Regions from separate parts of the Pseudoalteromonas sp. Z9A5 genome, predicted to be linked through region 1. Evidence: predicted binding sites of a transcription regulator. Region 1 holds the regulator's gene; the other holds the start of a gene.

Region 1 (8,206 bases):
GAACCTTACTTTATTTCTGAAATTCAAGATGCTTACGGCAATGTATTATTTAAAACTAATCCTGCTATTGCATGCGATGAAGACATGAATGAATCTGCAGTAAGTGCTAGCAACCTAACAACACAAAGCAGTGGAAGTAATGAAGTTACTCAACCAATCAAATGTGCACCTAGAGTAATCTCTAAACAAAATGCATTTTTAATTGCAGATGCAATGAACAGTGCAGTTTGGGGTGGTGGTAGTTGGGCGCATAACACTGGTTGGAGTGGTACAGGTTGGCGAGCTCAGGCTCTAGAACGCCGTGATCTTTCAGGTAAAACAGGAACAACCAATGACTCTGTTGATACTTGGTTCAGTGGCTTTAATAATAATGTACTTACCTCGGTTTGGGTTGGGTTCGATAATCCAGGTAACTCTCTAGGTCGAACAGCTTACAACAGCAATCTCAGTGGGAATCAAATATCAGGTGCTGAATCTGGTGCTAAAACAGCTCAACCGGCTTGGGTTGAATTCATGAAAGCTGCACTTGAAGGCACACCAGAGGCACCTATAGAACCGCCAGAAGGACTTGTATCTATCAGGATTGATTTAGCAACAGGTCTGCTAAGCCATAAAAACGACTATACTAGCCGTTTTGAATACTTTGAAAAAGGCACTGCACCGACTAAATACGTTATGTCGCAGCCTACTGATGTTTTTGAGGAAAATACAAAAACAGAAGAAGAGCTATTCTAAATAGTTTTTTTAAACAAAAACGGCAGCCAATTTAGGCTGCCGTTTTTATTTGTATAGGCTTTATATAAAGCTTACTTTAAGTTTTGAACAAGCCAATATAAGTCCGAATGAATACCCGCTGCAGTTACTTCTTTTCCTGCGCCTGGTCCTTGAATAACGAGTGCGTTATCGCGGTACCATTTACTATTAATCACAAAAATATTATCCCCTGGCGTTAAGTTAGCTAAAGCATGACCTTCAGCCACGTAAGCTATTCCCACTTTTGCAGTTACTTTTCCTTGCTCTATTTCTAGTAAGCCAGTGTAACGAAGCACTGAATGCTGTGATTGTGCTTTACTCGCGTGTACTTGTATAAAAGAATCTAACTCATCTTTTTGATCAATAAAATCCTTCCAGCTACCTTTAGCCAATTTGTCAGGCATAAGTGCAGATAGCTCTATATCATTAAGGTCTAACTTAAGACCTAGCTCTCGCGCTAAGATAAGTAACTTACGTTGCATGTCTCGACCTGACAGGTCTTCTCGCGGATCGGGTTCTGTAAATCCCATGTTTTGCGCTTCAATTACCAAATCAGAAAATGCTTTTGATCCATCATATTTACTGCATAGCCACGACAAAGTACCCGAAAAAACACCTTCGATTCGCGTTATTTTATCGCCACTATTTTGTAAATCTGCTAACGCAAAATTAATAGGTAAACCAGCACCTACACTTGTGTTGTAACGCCAATGCAAATTTTTATCTGTTATACGACTACGTAACAACTCATACCATGTAGTAGGTGCTGTACCGGCATATTTATTAGCACTAATTAAATGACAATCACGCTCAACAAAGTCTGTGTATAACAAACTAAATTGTTCACTAGCAGTTATATCTATAACAACTTTATGCTCATAATCGAGCTCACTAATCACATGTAATAAATCAGACTTATTATATTTGCATGCTTCATGCTGCCATTGCGTATCCCACTGCTGGGTATTAATACCACTGGCATTAAATAGCATTTGTGTTGAGCGAACTAAACTTACCAGTTTAATACTATAATCATTTGGCAAGCGTTTAATTTGCGAAGACAACTGATCAATAAAAACCTTACCTACATTGCCAAGCCCTGCCACTATTAATGCTATTTCTTGACCTTTATTTATCAGTTGGTCGTGCAATATACTCAGTACATCACTATCAATAAGTTGATCAGTCAGCAACAGTGCATAGCCGCACCCTTGATGAACAAACCTAGGCTTAATGCTTTGTTGATTTAATACATCGAGAGCTTGTAAGTTCAACGCATTAATATCTTGCTCTGATGCAATAACCGCACAACCATTTAAATTCGACTCACTAATATTAGCTCTGCCTGAAAAATAACTTACAATCTGATTTGTTGCAGCAGCAGGTACGATTAAATAAGTTTCCCCACTTTGATTGAAATGATGAAGGCTATGCTGAATAAGCTGGCTGATATCTGCAACCTCTCCTTCACTAAGCTCATCAATCGTTAATAAGTCCACATTATGTAACGTTGTTATAAAGCGCTTTTGTTTAACACTACCCTCTTTTACAATATCTGTTTGACCTGCTTGCACGTCAAAACTACTGCGAACAGCCAGTTTTATATCTGTATTTTTAAGTGGAGATAACGTTTTTGCGTGAAGTACAGGGTTACCCAATCTGGCTAATAAATTAGCCTGCCCTCGGCATATTTTAGCGTATTTAATCGCTTTACTAACTTTACGAGGATCGGCGCTAAACACGCCTTGAGTGTCAGTCCAAATGCATACTTGCTTTGCATTGCAGTAATTTGCTAATAAGGTCGCGCTATAATCGCTGCCATTACGGCCCAACGTTACAGTATCGCCATTAGTATTTTTAGCAATAAATCCTGTTACTACGTTAATTTTACTATGATCGATTAAGTCGCTGCATTGCTTAACATTTTGTGTATGTAATAGTTGCCCATTATTTAAAGAAAATAACTCTCTAGCATCTTGCGCGCAGGCATCAATATTTAGTTGCTGTAAATAAGTTGCTAATAAACGCGCCGACCATAATTCACCATGAGCGAGTAACACAGCTTCTTGCAATTGCTTATTTTTAGCTAATTCTGTAATTAAACTTAATTCTTCATTTAATGTTTTAAGTGCACTGCGTTTAAGATCCGCTTGTAACAATTGTTTAATCAAATCACTTTGGTGATTACTTAGCTGTAATAATATATCAGCCACAACTTGCATATCTTGTTGCTGATAACTTTGCCATAGCGTTACTAGAGTATCAGTTGTTTTACCTGATGCAGATACCACCACACAATCACCAGATTGAGTATGAGCTAAAATAATCTTTGCAACGCTTTGATAGCGCTCGGTCGAACTCAAACTCGAACCACCAAATTTATGTACGCAATTAACCATATTCTACCAATCCATTTTATGGGTGCTAATTACCAAAGTGCAGGATGAGCAGCACTTTGCTTAACGTTACCGTTAGACTACCCAGCACCTTTACCTAGTCGATTGGCATTAAGCTGTTGACCTGGTTTAACAAGGCTAAACACACGCTCCAGATCAGCGAGTAAATCTTGTATATCTTCAATACCAACCGAAATTCGAATCAACGTATCACCAACACCCGCCTCTAAACGTGCTTTTTCCTCCATTGCTGCATGAGTCATTGTCGCAGGGTGACAAATTAAGCTCTCTACCCCGCCAAGTGATTCAGCCAAACTAAAATCATGTAAGCTTGTTAAAAATGCTGCGGCATCGTTTATGTCGCCTTTAATATCAAAACTAACCATGCCACCAAAGCCAAGTTGTTGTGCTTTAGCGAGTGCATGTTGAGGATGCGACTCAAGGCCAGGATAATAAACTTGGCTAACAAATTCAGAGTTTTCAAGATATTTAGCGATTGCTAATGCATTTTCTTGGTGCTGCCTTAGGCGCACGTTCAAAGTACGTAAACCACGCAGTGTTAAATAACTATCAAATGGAGCACCTGTAATACCTATATTATTAGCCCACCAAGCAAGCTCATCACCAAGCTCTTGTGTTGCAGTAATAACAGCGCCGCCCACAACATCGGAATGTCCATTAATATATTTAGTGGTTGAATGCACCACAATATCTACACCAAACTTAATTGGGTTTTGCAGGGCTGGCGACAAGAACGTGTTATCGGCAGCCACTAATGCCCCGCATTGCTTTGCAATATCGGTTACTGCTTTTATGTCAGTTAAACGTAGCACTGGATTACTTGGTGTTTCGATCCAAATTAGTTTTGGTTTAATTGCTAATATTTTTTGAAGACTTTCTGGCTTTGTTAAATCTAAAACTTCAAGCTTTAGCAAGCCACGTTTTTGTAACGAAGTAAATAAACGGTAGCTTCCACCGTAGCAGTCGTGTGGGATCACTAATGTATCATCGTGATTAAGCAGCTGAGTTGCTAAATGCACAGCCGCCATACCTGTGGCTGTAATTATGCCGCGCACTCCACCTTCGAGCTCTGCAAGCGTCTCAGCTAAAATATCGCGATTAGGATTACCACTGCGACCGTAGTCATATGCACGCTTAGTATCGAAGTCGGCAAACGAATAAGTAGTCGATAAATAAATTGGTGCTACCACTGCTCCATGATGTTTATCGGCTTCTACACCGCTACGAACTGCAATGGTTGCTTTGTTTTTTTCGCTCATATTCGTCACCTAATTAATTTGGATGTTTAGACGTCTAAAAGAGTAATTTATTCAATTTAAGAAGTCAAAACATTTAAACCTCTAGATGGCTAAACAACAAGTATTTGACTATCTTTTTTAAATCGATAGAATTTCACGCATATTCACACGCTTTTTATGCCGTGTGAGCAATTAATAATCTGAGGCAACGATACATCTTATGGCTAAATGGAATGGTGAGTATATTCACCCATACGCAGAACACGGTAAAAAATCAGAACAAGTTAAGAAAATTACCGTTTCGATCCCACTAAATGTATTAAAGGTATTAACTGACGAACGTACTCGCCGTCAAATTAATAACCTGCGTCATGCAACAAACAGTGAGTTATTATGTGAAGCGTTTTTACATGCATTTACAGGTCAACCGTTACCTAATGACGACGACCTACGTAAAGATAACGCAGAAAAAGTACCAGAAGAAGTGAAAAAAATAATGCAAGAAATGGGGTTAGAAGTCCCTGTTTTAGATGACGAATAAATAGATAAAGTAAAACAAAAAAACCTCAGTAATTACTGAGGTTTTTTTATGACTAAATTTTACTGTGTAACGCTACTGTATAGGTTTACTGCATATAGTTTTCTGGCAACTCAATTTGCGCTACACCAGATTCAACAGCAGCAAGAGCAACCGCTCTTGCTATGCGTGGTAATAAACGTGGGTCCATTGGTTTTGGAATAATATACTGCGCACCAAATTCTAGCTTATCTACACCAGCGGCTTTTAGCACTTCAACAGGTACAGGCTCTTTTGCAATGCTGCGAATAGCTTCTACTGCTGCTATTTTCATTTCATCGTTAATAGCACTTGCGCGTACATCAAGCGCACCACGAAAAATAAACGGGAAACACAAAACATTATTAACCTGATTTGGATAATCAGAACGCCCTGTCGCCATAATTAAATCATTGCGTGCGCTGTGTGCAAGTGCAGGATCAATTTCAGGATCAGGGTTTGAGCACGCAAACACAACCGGCTTATCTGCCATAAGCTTTAAATCTTCAGCTCCTAATAAATTAGGACCTGATACACCAACGAATACATCTGCATCTGCAATTACATCTTGTAATGTGCGTTTATCAGTATTATTAGCAAATAATTTTTTATACTCATTTAGATCTTCACGGCGAGTATGGATAACTCCTTTGCGGTCCAGCATGTAAATGTGTTCACGCAGTGCGCCACACTTTATTAATAGCTCCATACATGCAACGGCCGCAGCACCAGCACCTAAGCATACAATAGTAGCATCTTCGATTGATTTTTCTTGTACTTCGAGTGCATTTAACATACCCGCAGCGGTAACGATTGCAGTGCCATGTTGATCATCATGAAAAACAGGAATACTACAGCGCTCAATGAGTGCTTTTTCAATTTCAAAACACTCTGGCGCCTTAATATCTTCAAGGTTAATACCACCGAATGTGTCGGCAATATTAGCAACCGTGTTAATAAAATCTTCTGTTGTTTTGTGCTTAACTTCAATATCGATTGAATCTAGACCCGCAAAACGTTTAAATAATAAAGCTTTACCTTCCATTACCGGCTTAGATGCAAGAGGACCTAAATTACCTAACCCTAAAATGGCAGTGCCATTGGTAATTACCGCAACCATATTGCCTTTACCGGTATATTTGTAAGCATTTGCAGGATCAGCGGCAATTTCACGCACAGGTTCGGCAACCCCTGGACTATATGCTAACGCTAAGTCTTGAACCGTTTCAGCTGGCTTAGTTAGTTCAATGCTGATTTTGCCTGGAACGGGATGAGAATGATAATGTAGTGCTTGTTCACGAAAGTCTGACATAACGCGATTGTATCCTGCAATTTAAGTTAAAGTGAGAGGTGTTGTCTGGGTTACGATACCCTTATTATTTTTAAATTCCAAGTAATATCAGATCTATCCTGTTATCTGCTAGATGCATTGATTTTAAGAGGTTTTTTTAAAAAACAGCTAAAACACAGCAACATTTCATGAGCAAAAATTCATCTAAAATATAGTTTTAAAAGCACTTTTAGCGTGTTGTGATTTTTGATGTAGCGCGCAGTTGAGACTTTAATATAAACCATATTAAATGACTTAAATCGTTACTTTTAAAACATTTATCTTCATGTTAGCTGCATTTAACAACGTAGTTAAAATTAGATAATTAAAAATATAGAGACAATTATGCAGTTTGTCTGCAGAGGTTTATGCATACTCATAATAAAAGCAGAAAATAGTGACACGAAGAAGAAAGGGGATAATTAAAATAAAAAAATAAATAAATGAGACAAATTATAGGTATAAAAAAAGCACCCTAAGGTGCTTTTCTCAACTAGACAGCAATAATTACTTCTTGCTACCAAGTGCACCGAAACGCTTGTTGAAACGATCAACACGTCCGCCAGTGTCTAAAACTTTTTGCTTACCAGTGTAAAACGGGTGACACGCAGAACATACGTCTAAGTGAATGTTTTTACATAAAGTAGAGCTTGTTTCGAATTCATTTCCGCATGAACATGTTGCTGAAATTACTTCGTACTTAGGGTGAATACCTTCTTTCATAGAAACCTCTAGTTAAGGCCGCATCGCTCTCCAAACCCGTAGTTTGGTACCATACGTCGTTAAAACAAATTGTTGGAGCCGGATTTTATCCAACAACAACCCCGCACACAAGTTTTAATTATATTTTTTGCTAAAAAAGTAATCAAATACTAAAGCGACTACAATTTGCTTGTAGGTTTTTAGCTATATTTTTAGTACATTACAGCATTAATTTTATAGGTAGAGTTGTTATGCGTTTTGTTGAAGTTGCAATAAAGGTTCCACTACCACGCACCTTTGATTATAAAATAGACGAGCAACTCACTAATATTGCCTCAGACTTAAAACCTGGTATGCGCGTTTTAGTGCCTTTTGGTAATCAACGTAAAGTTGCTGTAGTACTGGCACTCAAAAACACGACTGAAGTACCTGAAAACAAAATTAAAAGTATTTTTGAAGTTATTGACGATACCCCTATTTTATCATCGCAGCATATAGAACTACTTAGTTTTACTGCCCGTTATTACTGTTATCCGCTAGGTGAAACTATCCACATAGCATTACCAAGTGCATTACGCCAAGGTGAGTCGCCAGATAAAACCAGTATTAACATGGTCGCACTTACAGAAAAAGGCGCCAAAGTACCTTCGTTAAAAGCAAAAACGCAGCTCAACTTATTAAAGCAATTATCGCAATCGGGTAAATCGTCATTAACTGAGCTAAAAGCTTTAGGATTTAGTAAAAAAACGATTGATAGCCTTATCGATAAAGACCTAATAACACAAACTATTGAACACGATAACCAATGGCAAAGCGTCGCTCCTACTGTTGGTAGCAAGCCAACACTTAATAAAGAGCAAGCGGTAGCCTGTACTGCAATAAATCAAAGTACAGGTTTTAGCAGCTTTTTATTAGAAGGTGTTACAGGGAGCGGTAAAACCGAAGTTTATTTGCAATGCCTTGAAGAGGTATTAAAACGCGGCGAACAAGCTCTCGTATTAGTACCCGAAATAGGCTTAACGCCACAAACAGTTAACCGTTTTCGCCGCCGCTTTCCTGATACGCCAATCATGCTTTGGCACTCAGCCCTTACCGACAACGAGCGGTTACAAACATGGCGTTTTTGCGAGAAAGGCAGTTGTGCAGTAGTGATTGGCACACGTTCGAGTATTTTTCTACCATTTTTAAAGCTCGGCATGATTGTAGTGGA
Region 2 (8,206 bases), on a different contig from region 1:
TCATAGTTATTACATTGCAGTACAACACCCACAATATTTTTACCTATGTCGTGTACGTCACCTTTTACGGTCGCCATCACTATTTTACCGTTAGTTGAGCCTTCTTCTTTTTCAAGCTCAATGTATGGGTCTAGGTAGGCTACGGCTCGCTTCATTACGCGCGCCGATTTAACAACTTGTGGTAAAAACATTTTACCTGCGCCAAATAAGTCGCCTACTACGTTCATGCCGTCCATTAACGGCCCTTCAATTACGTGAATAGGTTTATCGGCAGCAGCGCGGCACTCTTCGGTATCTTCATCTATAAAAGTAGTAATACCTTTTACAAGCGCGTGCTCAAGGCGTTTTGCAACAGGCCATGTGCGCCACTCTAAATCTTCTACTCGCTCGGCTTGCGCCATACCCGAGTATTTTGGTGCAAGCTCTACTAAACGCTCGCCTGCACCTGGGTCTGCGTTAAGTATTACGTCTGTAACGGCTTTACGTAGTTCTTCTGGTATATCATCGTAAACGGCTAGTTGCCCCGCATTTACAATACCCATGTCCATACCAGCTTGAATAGCGTGATATAAAAACACCGAGTGAATGGCTTCACGTACGGGGTTATTACCCCTAAACGAAAACGATACATTTGATACACCGCCCGACACTTTACAGTGCGGCAAATTTTGTTTAATGCGGCGTGTGCCTTCAATAAATTCTACGGCGTAGTTATCGTGCTCTTCAATACCGGTGGCTACGGCAAATATATTAGGGTCGAATATAATATCTTCTGGCGCAAAGCCAATGTCTTCTACCAATATTTTATAACTGCGCGCACATATTGCGAACTTACGGTCTGCCGTGTCGGCTTGCCCGTCGGTATCAAACGCCATTACAACAGCGGCTGCACCAAAGCGTTTTATTATTTTAGCTTGGCGAATAAACGGTTCTTCACCCTCTTTTAGCGATATTGAGTTAACAATTGCCTTGCCTTGAATACACTTTAAGCCTGCTTCTATTACTTCCCATTTTGAGGAGTCGACCATAATTGGTACGCGAGAAATATCAGGCTCTGAGGCTATTAAGTTTAAAAACTTAACCATGGCGGCTTTTGAGTCCAACATGGCTTCGTCCATATTAATATCAATAACCTGTGCGCCATTTTCTACTTGTTCGCGTGCCACTGTTAGTGCAGCTTCAAAGTCTTCTTCCATGATTAAACGTTTAAACATGGCAGAACCCGTTACATTGGTACGTTCGCCGACATTAGTAAATACTGCTATTTGTTGGGTCATGCTGGCTCCTTAATTTAAGTTACAGGCTTCAAGGCCTGATAAACGCATGCGTACTTCAAGCTCTGGCAGTTGGCGTGGTTTAACGCCCGCTAAACCTTTTGCAAAAGCGCGAATATGCGCAGGCGTGGTGCCACAGCATCCGCCTACTATATTAATAAAGCCCGATTTACCCCAATCGATAATTTCGGTTGCCATATCGCCCGCTTCTAAGTCGTATTCACCAAACTCATTGGGTAAGCCCGCATTAGGGTGTACCGATGTAAAGGTTTCGCACACGCGCGATAACTCTTCTACATACTGGCGCAGTAAATCAGGACCAAGCGCACAGTTTAGACCAATAGAAATAGGCTTAATATGGCGAATAGAATTATAAAATGCTTCGGTTGTTTGCCCCGAAAGCGTACGGCCTGAGGCATCGGTAATAGTACCCGAAATCATAACTGGTAATTTACGCCCTGCTTGCTCAAAGGCTTCTTCAACGCCAAACGAGGCGGCTTTTGCGTTAAGGGTGTCGAATATAGTTTCGATTAGTATTAAATCGGCGCCGCCTTCCATTAATGCAAGTGTTGATTCAATATACGCAGTAACCAGCTTGTCAAAGGTGACATTTCGGTAACCCGGATCGTTTACGTCTGGCGAAATTGAACACGTTTTAGATGTCGGCCCTAAAACACCGGCTACATAACGCGGTTTTTCTGGCGTTTTAGCCGTAAATTCATCACAAATGGCGCGTGCTAATTTAGCCGACTCTAGGTTTATTTCACGGCTTAGGCTTGCCATGTCGTAATCTTCCATCGAAATAGTGGTCGAGTTAAACGTGTTGGTTTCGATAATATCGGCGCCCGCTGATAAAAAACCACGATGAATATCAGTGATTAAATTGGGCTTGGTTAGGCTTAATAAATCGTTATTGCCTTTAATTAATACATGCCAGTCTTTAAAACGCTCTCCGCGATAGTCTTCTTCTTCTAGCTTATGATCTTGGATCATGGTGCCCATAGCGCCATCTAAAATTAAAATGCGTTCTTTTAATGCGGCGCTTATTTCGGCTTGCTTATTATTTGTAGGAGCGTTATTCGGCATAGTTGTTAGTCCTCACGTCTTGGCTAACTAAATTAATATCATACGGTGTGGTTTGGTACACGTAGTAATTTAACCAGTTCGAAAAAAGTAAAAAAGCATGGCTTTGCCACGTTTTTGAAGGTTGTTTGGTTGCATCGTCATCCGGAAAATAATTTTCGGGTTTTGGTGCATTAGGGCTTTTTTTACAATCGCGGTCGTATTCTGCTTTTAGCGAGTCGGCGTCATACTCAGGGTGACCGGTTATAAACACTTGGCTACCCGATTTATTTTTAAGTAAGTAAGCCCCTACTCGCTCAGAACCTGCCAGTACAACTAGCTCATCGCAGGCGTTTATTTTATTTATATCAATGTGACCATAGCGTGAGTGCGGTACTAAAAAGGTGTCGTCGAACCCGCGAGTCAGTGCGCCGTGATCAAAGTAACATTGGTGGGTAAATACACCACACAGTTTGTCGTCTTTTAAATCACGCTTTAAATTGTAACGGTGATATAACGCTGCATGTGCTGCCCAGCACGAAAATAACGTAGAGGTAACATGTTGCTCAGCCCAATCAATAATGACCTTTAGCTCATCCCAATACGCTACATCGTCGTATTCTAAATGGGCAAGTGGCGCACCGGTTACAATTAACGCATCGTAATTGTTGTCTTTAACCTCAGAAAAATAACGATAAAAGGTATCAAGGTGCTCTTCAGAATTACTGCTACTGCGGTGAGTGTCGAGGCGCAGTAGTTCTACATTTACTTGCAAAGGCGAGTTGGCAAGCAAACGAATAAACTGAACTTCGGTTTCTACTTTATTAGGCATTAAGTTTAAAATAGCCAAACGCATTGGGCGTATTTCTTGCGTTTTTGCACGTGTTTTTGGCATTACAAATACGTTTTCTTGACGTAAACGTGCAATAGCCGGTAACTCGTCTTTTACTGTAATTGGCATATTTTTACTCCTGCTCATAAAAACCGAAAGTTAATTATGAACTGAAAGTAAAAAATATCAACCTCTAGATGTATAGATGTCTAAATGAAATTTATTCATTCTATTAAATTAGGATTTACCGAGATGATGTGTATGAGGAAAAACACCTTTATTATAAAACAACCAGCTTTAATATTTTGAACTAGCGCTACTAAAAACGAGTAGCGCATATGCAGTTAAAAACGGTAAATCACAGATAAATTAAGTGCGTAAATATCGCCTTGATCTGCATCAAAATATTGATACTCTGCACTTACTTGCCATTGTTGACTTAACATATAGTCAACTCCAGTTCCGTAAGTTACGCCGCCTTCATCATAGTTTTGCTCAGTTATAAGCGAAGTTTGTGAATCTGTACCAATTATTGATTCTGCCAGGTTTCTTAAGTCGCCTTCATTATAACTTAATTTATTTCTGCCATAGCCCCCAAATAAAAACACATCAGCTCGAGATGAAATTGGGTAATTAGCTTTTACAAATATACTTGTTTGCAAATCAAGGCTTGAATCAATTTGGCTCTGAATGGGTTCTGAGGTGAGCGAGCCGTCTTGTGGGTTTTGAGTAAAAACAACTCCATTTAAAGGTGCTAATTCATCATTTAATCCAAACCCTACACGCCCTTCTAATGCAAAGTATTGCGAAAACTGATAACCAAACCGTCCGTAAAGCGTTGTAAATTGTAAGCTATCACTTTCATGAACATCAATCTGTGTTGAGCCCATACCTACTCCATGGTAATAGCCGCTTACACGGAGCATGTCTGCGTGGCTCGAAAATGAATATAAACCTAAAAGTAACGCGCTTAATTTTATAACTGTTGTTGTTTTCATGTTCATTCCTTAAACGTAATTAATACTAGATGACTACTTATGATTTAAAACAAATTTTAGACTAAGTCTTAAAATTTGTTTCTTTTTTGTAACCTGTAAACATCTTGTCTCTTTTTTACTCAAATTGAAATATCTTCGAACAATATAAAACAATGCATTACATTATCTTACACATTACGGACTTTGTAATAACCGCATTTTAATGAGCTTTTAATAAGCTATAAACGCATCCATTACCAACACAAGTGTATAGTTCTATACAGCATTCGTTGACTGTTTCACCCGTCAGCCACTACAATACAACATTGAAATTTTTATTATTATTTGAAGGCTTTCCTCCATGGTTTTACCTGATAAATTTATATTCTCGATGAGTCGAGTATCTAAGGTTGTGCCACCTAAGCGCACTATCTTAAAAGATATTTCGTTACACTTTTTTCCTGGCGCTAAAATTGGTGTGCTTGGTTTAAACGGTTCTGGTAAATCTACGTTACTACGTATTATGGCCGGTGTTGACCAAGATTTTGAAGGTGATGCACATCCTCAGCCTGGTACAAAAATTGGTTATTTACCGCAAGAGCCTGTTTTAGACGAAAGCAAAACAGTTCGTGAAATTGTTGAAGAAGCTGTTGGCGAAGTTAAACACGCACTTAAACGCCTTGACGAAGTGTATAACGAATACGCCATGGAAGACGCTGACTTTGACGCACTTGCAAAAGAGCAAGGCGAGCTTGAAGCTGTTATCCAGGCACACGATGGTCACAACATTGATAACGTTTTAGAGCGTGCAGCTGATGCACTTCGCCTGCCAGAATGGGATGCTAAAATTGAGCACCTTTCAGGTGGTGAGCGTCGTCGTGTTGCTATATGTCGATTATTGCTTGAAAAACCAGACATGCTTATTCTCGATGAACCAACTAACCACTTGGATGCTGAGTCGGTTGCATGGCTTGAGCGCTTCTTACACGATTACGAAGGCACTGTTGTGGCGGTAACGCATGACCGTTACTTCCTTGATAATGTAGCTGGTTGGATATTAGAGCTCGACCGTGGTGAAGGTATTCCATGGGAAGGTAACTACTCTTCTTGGCTTGAACAAAAAGATGCGCGCTTACAGCAAGAACAAAAATCTGAAAAGGCACGTCAAAAATCAATTGCGCAAGAACTTGAATGGGTTCGTTCAAACCCTAAAGGTCGTCAAGCTAAGTCAAAAGCACGTATGGCTCAGTTTACTGAAATGCAGCAGTCTGATTACCAAAAACGTAACGAAACTAACGAGATGTTTATTCCACCTGGTCCGCGTTTAGGCGACCAAGTACTTGAAGTAACTAATCTTCGTAAGAGTTTTGGCGATCGCGTTTTAATTGACGATTTAAGTTTTAGCATGCCAAAAGGTGCCATTGTGGGCATTATTGGTGCGAATGGCGCGGGTAAATCAACGCTGTTTAAAATGATCAGTGGTGAGCAAAAGCAAGACAGCGGTAGCATTACTATTGGCGAAAGCGTACACATTGCTACCGTTGATCAGTTCCGCGACGGTATGGACGAAAGCAAAACTGTTTTCCAAGAAATATCAGACGGTCAAGACGTACTGAAAATTGGTAACTTTGAGTTCCAAAGCCGTGCGTATGTAAGTCGCTTTAACTTTAAAGGTAACGATCAGCAAAAGTTTGTTAAAGACCTATCAGGTGGTGAGCGTAACCGTTTACACCTTGCTAAGTTATTAAAAGCTGGCGGTAATGTGTTACTACTCGATGAGCCAACCAATGACTTGGACGTTGAAACACTACGCGCACTAGAAAACGCTATTTTAGAGTTCCCTGGTTGTGTAATGTGTATCTCGCATGACCGTTGGTTCCTTGACCGTATTGCTACGCACATTTTAGATTACCGCGACGAAGGTCAAATTAACTTTTTTGATGGTAACTATACTGAATACGAAGAGTGGCTTAAAAAGACACTTGGTGCAGCAGCAACTGAACCTAAACGTATTAAGTACAAAAAAATTGGTTAATATTTACCGTAATTAATTTATTACAGTAATACTAAGCCCTGCATTTATGCGGGGCTTTTTTATGCCACCAGCATTACAGGAGCATATCCTGCTAGCATGTAGAGAATTACCCGCTATGCTTAATTTATTATAAAAACAGTAAGGCTAAATTAGGTTATGCAAAATCGTCGTCAGTTTTCTCGTGTTTTATTTTCAACCGATGCACAAGTAATTTTTAATGATCACCAATACCCATGTAAATTACTTGATGTATCTTTGCATGGCGCATTAATCACTAAATGCGATGCTTTTATAAGTAACACTAATTCTAATGCAATACTGCGTTTTATACTTCCTCAAAGCGAAATAGAAATAAAAATGGAGGTTGTGGTGTGCCATATAGAAGCCGATCATATTGGTTTAAAATGCCACCATATTGATATAGACAGCATTACTTATTTAAAGCGTTTAATAGAGCTAAACTTAGCTGATGACGAACTATTACATCGCGAACTCGCTATGTTGATTCACGACACACAAGAATAGACTCATTTGGATTAGTTGATTACCATGGTGCAAACTTTTCAACTTGTGTAAACATGACTTTAAATCCACATTTACCTTTGGTGTATCACCCTAACTACTCGTTTAATTTCGATCCAAAGCATCGTTTTGCAATGAGTAAGTTTGCACATTTATATCAGCATGTAGCAGAGCTGGGCTTGATTGGCGATAACCTGGTTGAGCCAATATTAGGCACGCCAGAGCCACTTGAGCTAATACACTGCGAAAATTACATACACGATTTGTGGAATAACCGCTTAGATGAAAAAGCAATGCGCCGCATTGGTTTACCTTGGTCAAAAGAGCTTATGGCACGTACCTTTACAGCTCCTCAAGGTACGTTACAAACAGCTCGTTTAGCACTTAAACATGGTATAGCGTGCCACTTAGCCGGTGGTACACACCATGCGCATACCGATTTTGGCTCAGGCTACTGCATGGTTAACGATTTAGCCTTTACCACGCAAACTTTAATTGAATCGGGTGAAGTAACTAACGTACTTATTTTTGATTTAGACGTGCACCAAGGTGATGGCACAGCCGCAATGTTAGAGCATCAAGCATACGCTTATACTTGTTCTATTCATTGTGAAAAAAACTTCCCTTTTAGAAAATCCGCTAGCGATTTAGATATTGGCTTAGCCGATAATATGAAAGACGACGAATACCTTGCCATAGTTGACGACACCTTGAGTTATTTACTTAAAGAGCTAAACCCAAGCTTGGTACTTTACGATGCTGGCGTTGATATTTGGCAAGGCGATGGCTTGGGTAAATTAGATATTAGCTGGGATGGCATAGTTAAGCGCGACCATTTAGTGCTAAAACGCTGCCTTGAACACAACACACCCGTTGCCACAGTAATAGGTGGTGGCTACGATAAAGACCACCTTCGGCTCGCTAAACGCCACGCTATTGTTGTTGAGCAAGCAGCTCGCTTTTAGTTTGAAATAAAAATGTTAAATTCTCGTTCTTATTTAATATGTAAAATAAGAACGAACATATTATGAAGCAACTATTTATTGCCATCGCACTAATTTTTATAAGCTTTACAAGCTATTCGCAAGAAGAAAGTACGCAAGAAACATACCCTAAGCTGCCTACATTAAATTTACAAATGGCTGATGGGTCTGCACTCAATACTCAAGATTTATTAGGTCAACCTTACGTTTTACACTTTTGGGCAACGTGGTGTCCGTACTGTAAAAAGCTTCAGCCAGCACTTCAAAAAATTGATGATATGGGCTTAAAAGTTATTGCCGTGAGCTTTAAAGAAGATGACGATGCTACTCCCGCTAAAGCGCTTAGCGACAGAGGCTATACTTTTAAAACAGCCGTAAAAGCCGATGCAATAGCACAGCAATTAGGTATACGAGGCACACCTACTACATTGTTTGTAAATAAAGAAGGCAATGTAATTTGGCTGACTAATACGTCAAATCCAGAGGACGCAAACCTACATTTAAAGGCACGAACATTGTTG

The links. The regulator MetJ, encoded in region 1, represses methionine synthesis genes. The targets are predictions, from matches to a motif close to TAGACGTCTAGACGTCTA.
Region 2: a site for MetJ is predicted at 3,363-3,380, ahead of metA (homoserine O-succinyltransferase). Genes of this name have one in related genera too.

What each region holds. Positions count from the first base shown of each region.
Region 1 covers NZ_WTLC01000007.1:74,285-82,490, forward strand. Annotated here, with positions in the region: gene GQR56_RS05660 (PBP1A family penicillin-binding protein) at 1-735, shown strand, start outside; gene metL (bifunctional aspartate kinase/homoserine dehydrogenase II) at 807-3,152, opposite strand; gene metB (cystathionine gamma-synthase) at 3,230-4,429, opposite strand; gene metJ (met regulon transcriptional regulator MetJ) at 4,629-4,949, shown strand; gene GQR56_RS05680 (malic enzyme-like NAD(P)-binding protein) at 5,035-6,276, opposite strand; gene rpmE (50S ribosomal protein L31) at 6,802-7,017, opposite strand; gene priA (primosomal protein N') at 7,248-8,206, shown strand, end outside.
Region 2 covers NZ_WTLC01000034.1:8,915-17,120, forward strand. Annotated here, with positions in the region: gene metH (methionine synthase) at 1-1,277, opposite strand, end outside; gene GQR56_RS15860 (homocysteine S-methyltransferase family protein) at 1,287-2,360, opposite strand; gene metA (homoserine O-succinyltransferase) at 2,350-3,297, opposite strand; gene GQR56_RS15870 (porin family protein) at 3,513-4,166, opposite strand; gene ettA (energy-dependent translational throttle protein EttA) at 4,507-6,180, shown strand; gene GQR56_RS15880 (PilZ domain-containing protein) at 6,337-6,705, shown strand; gene GQR56_RS15885 (histone deacetylase) at 6,759-7,667, shown strand; gene GQR56_RS15890 (TlpA disulfide reductase family protein) at 7,730-8,206, shown strand, end outside.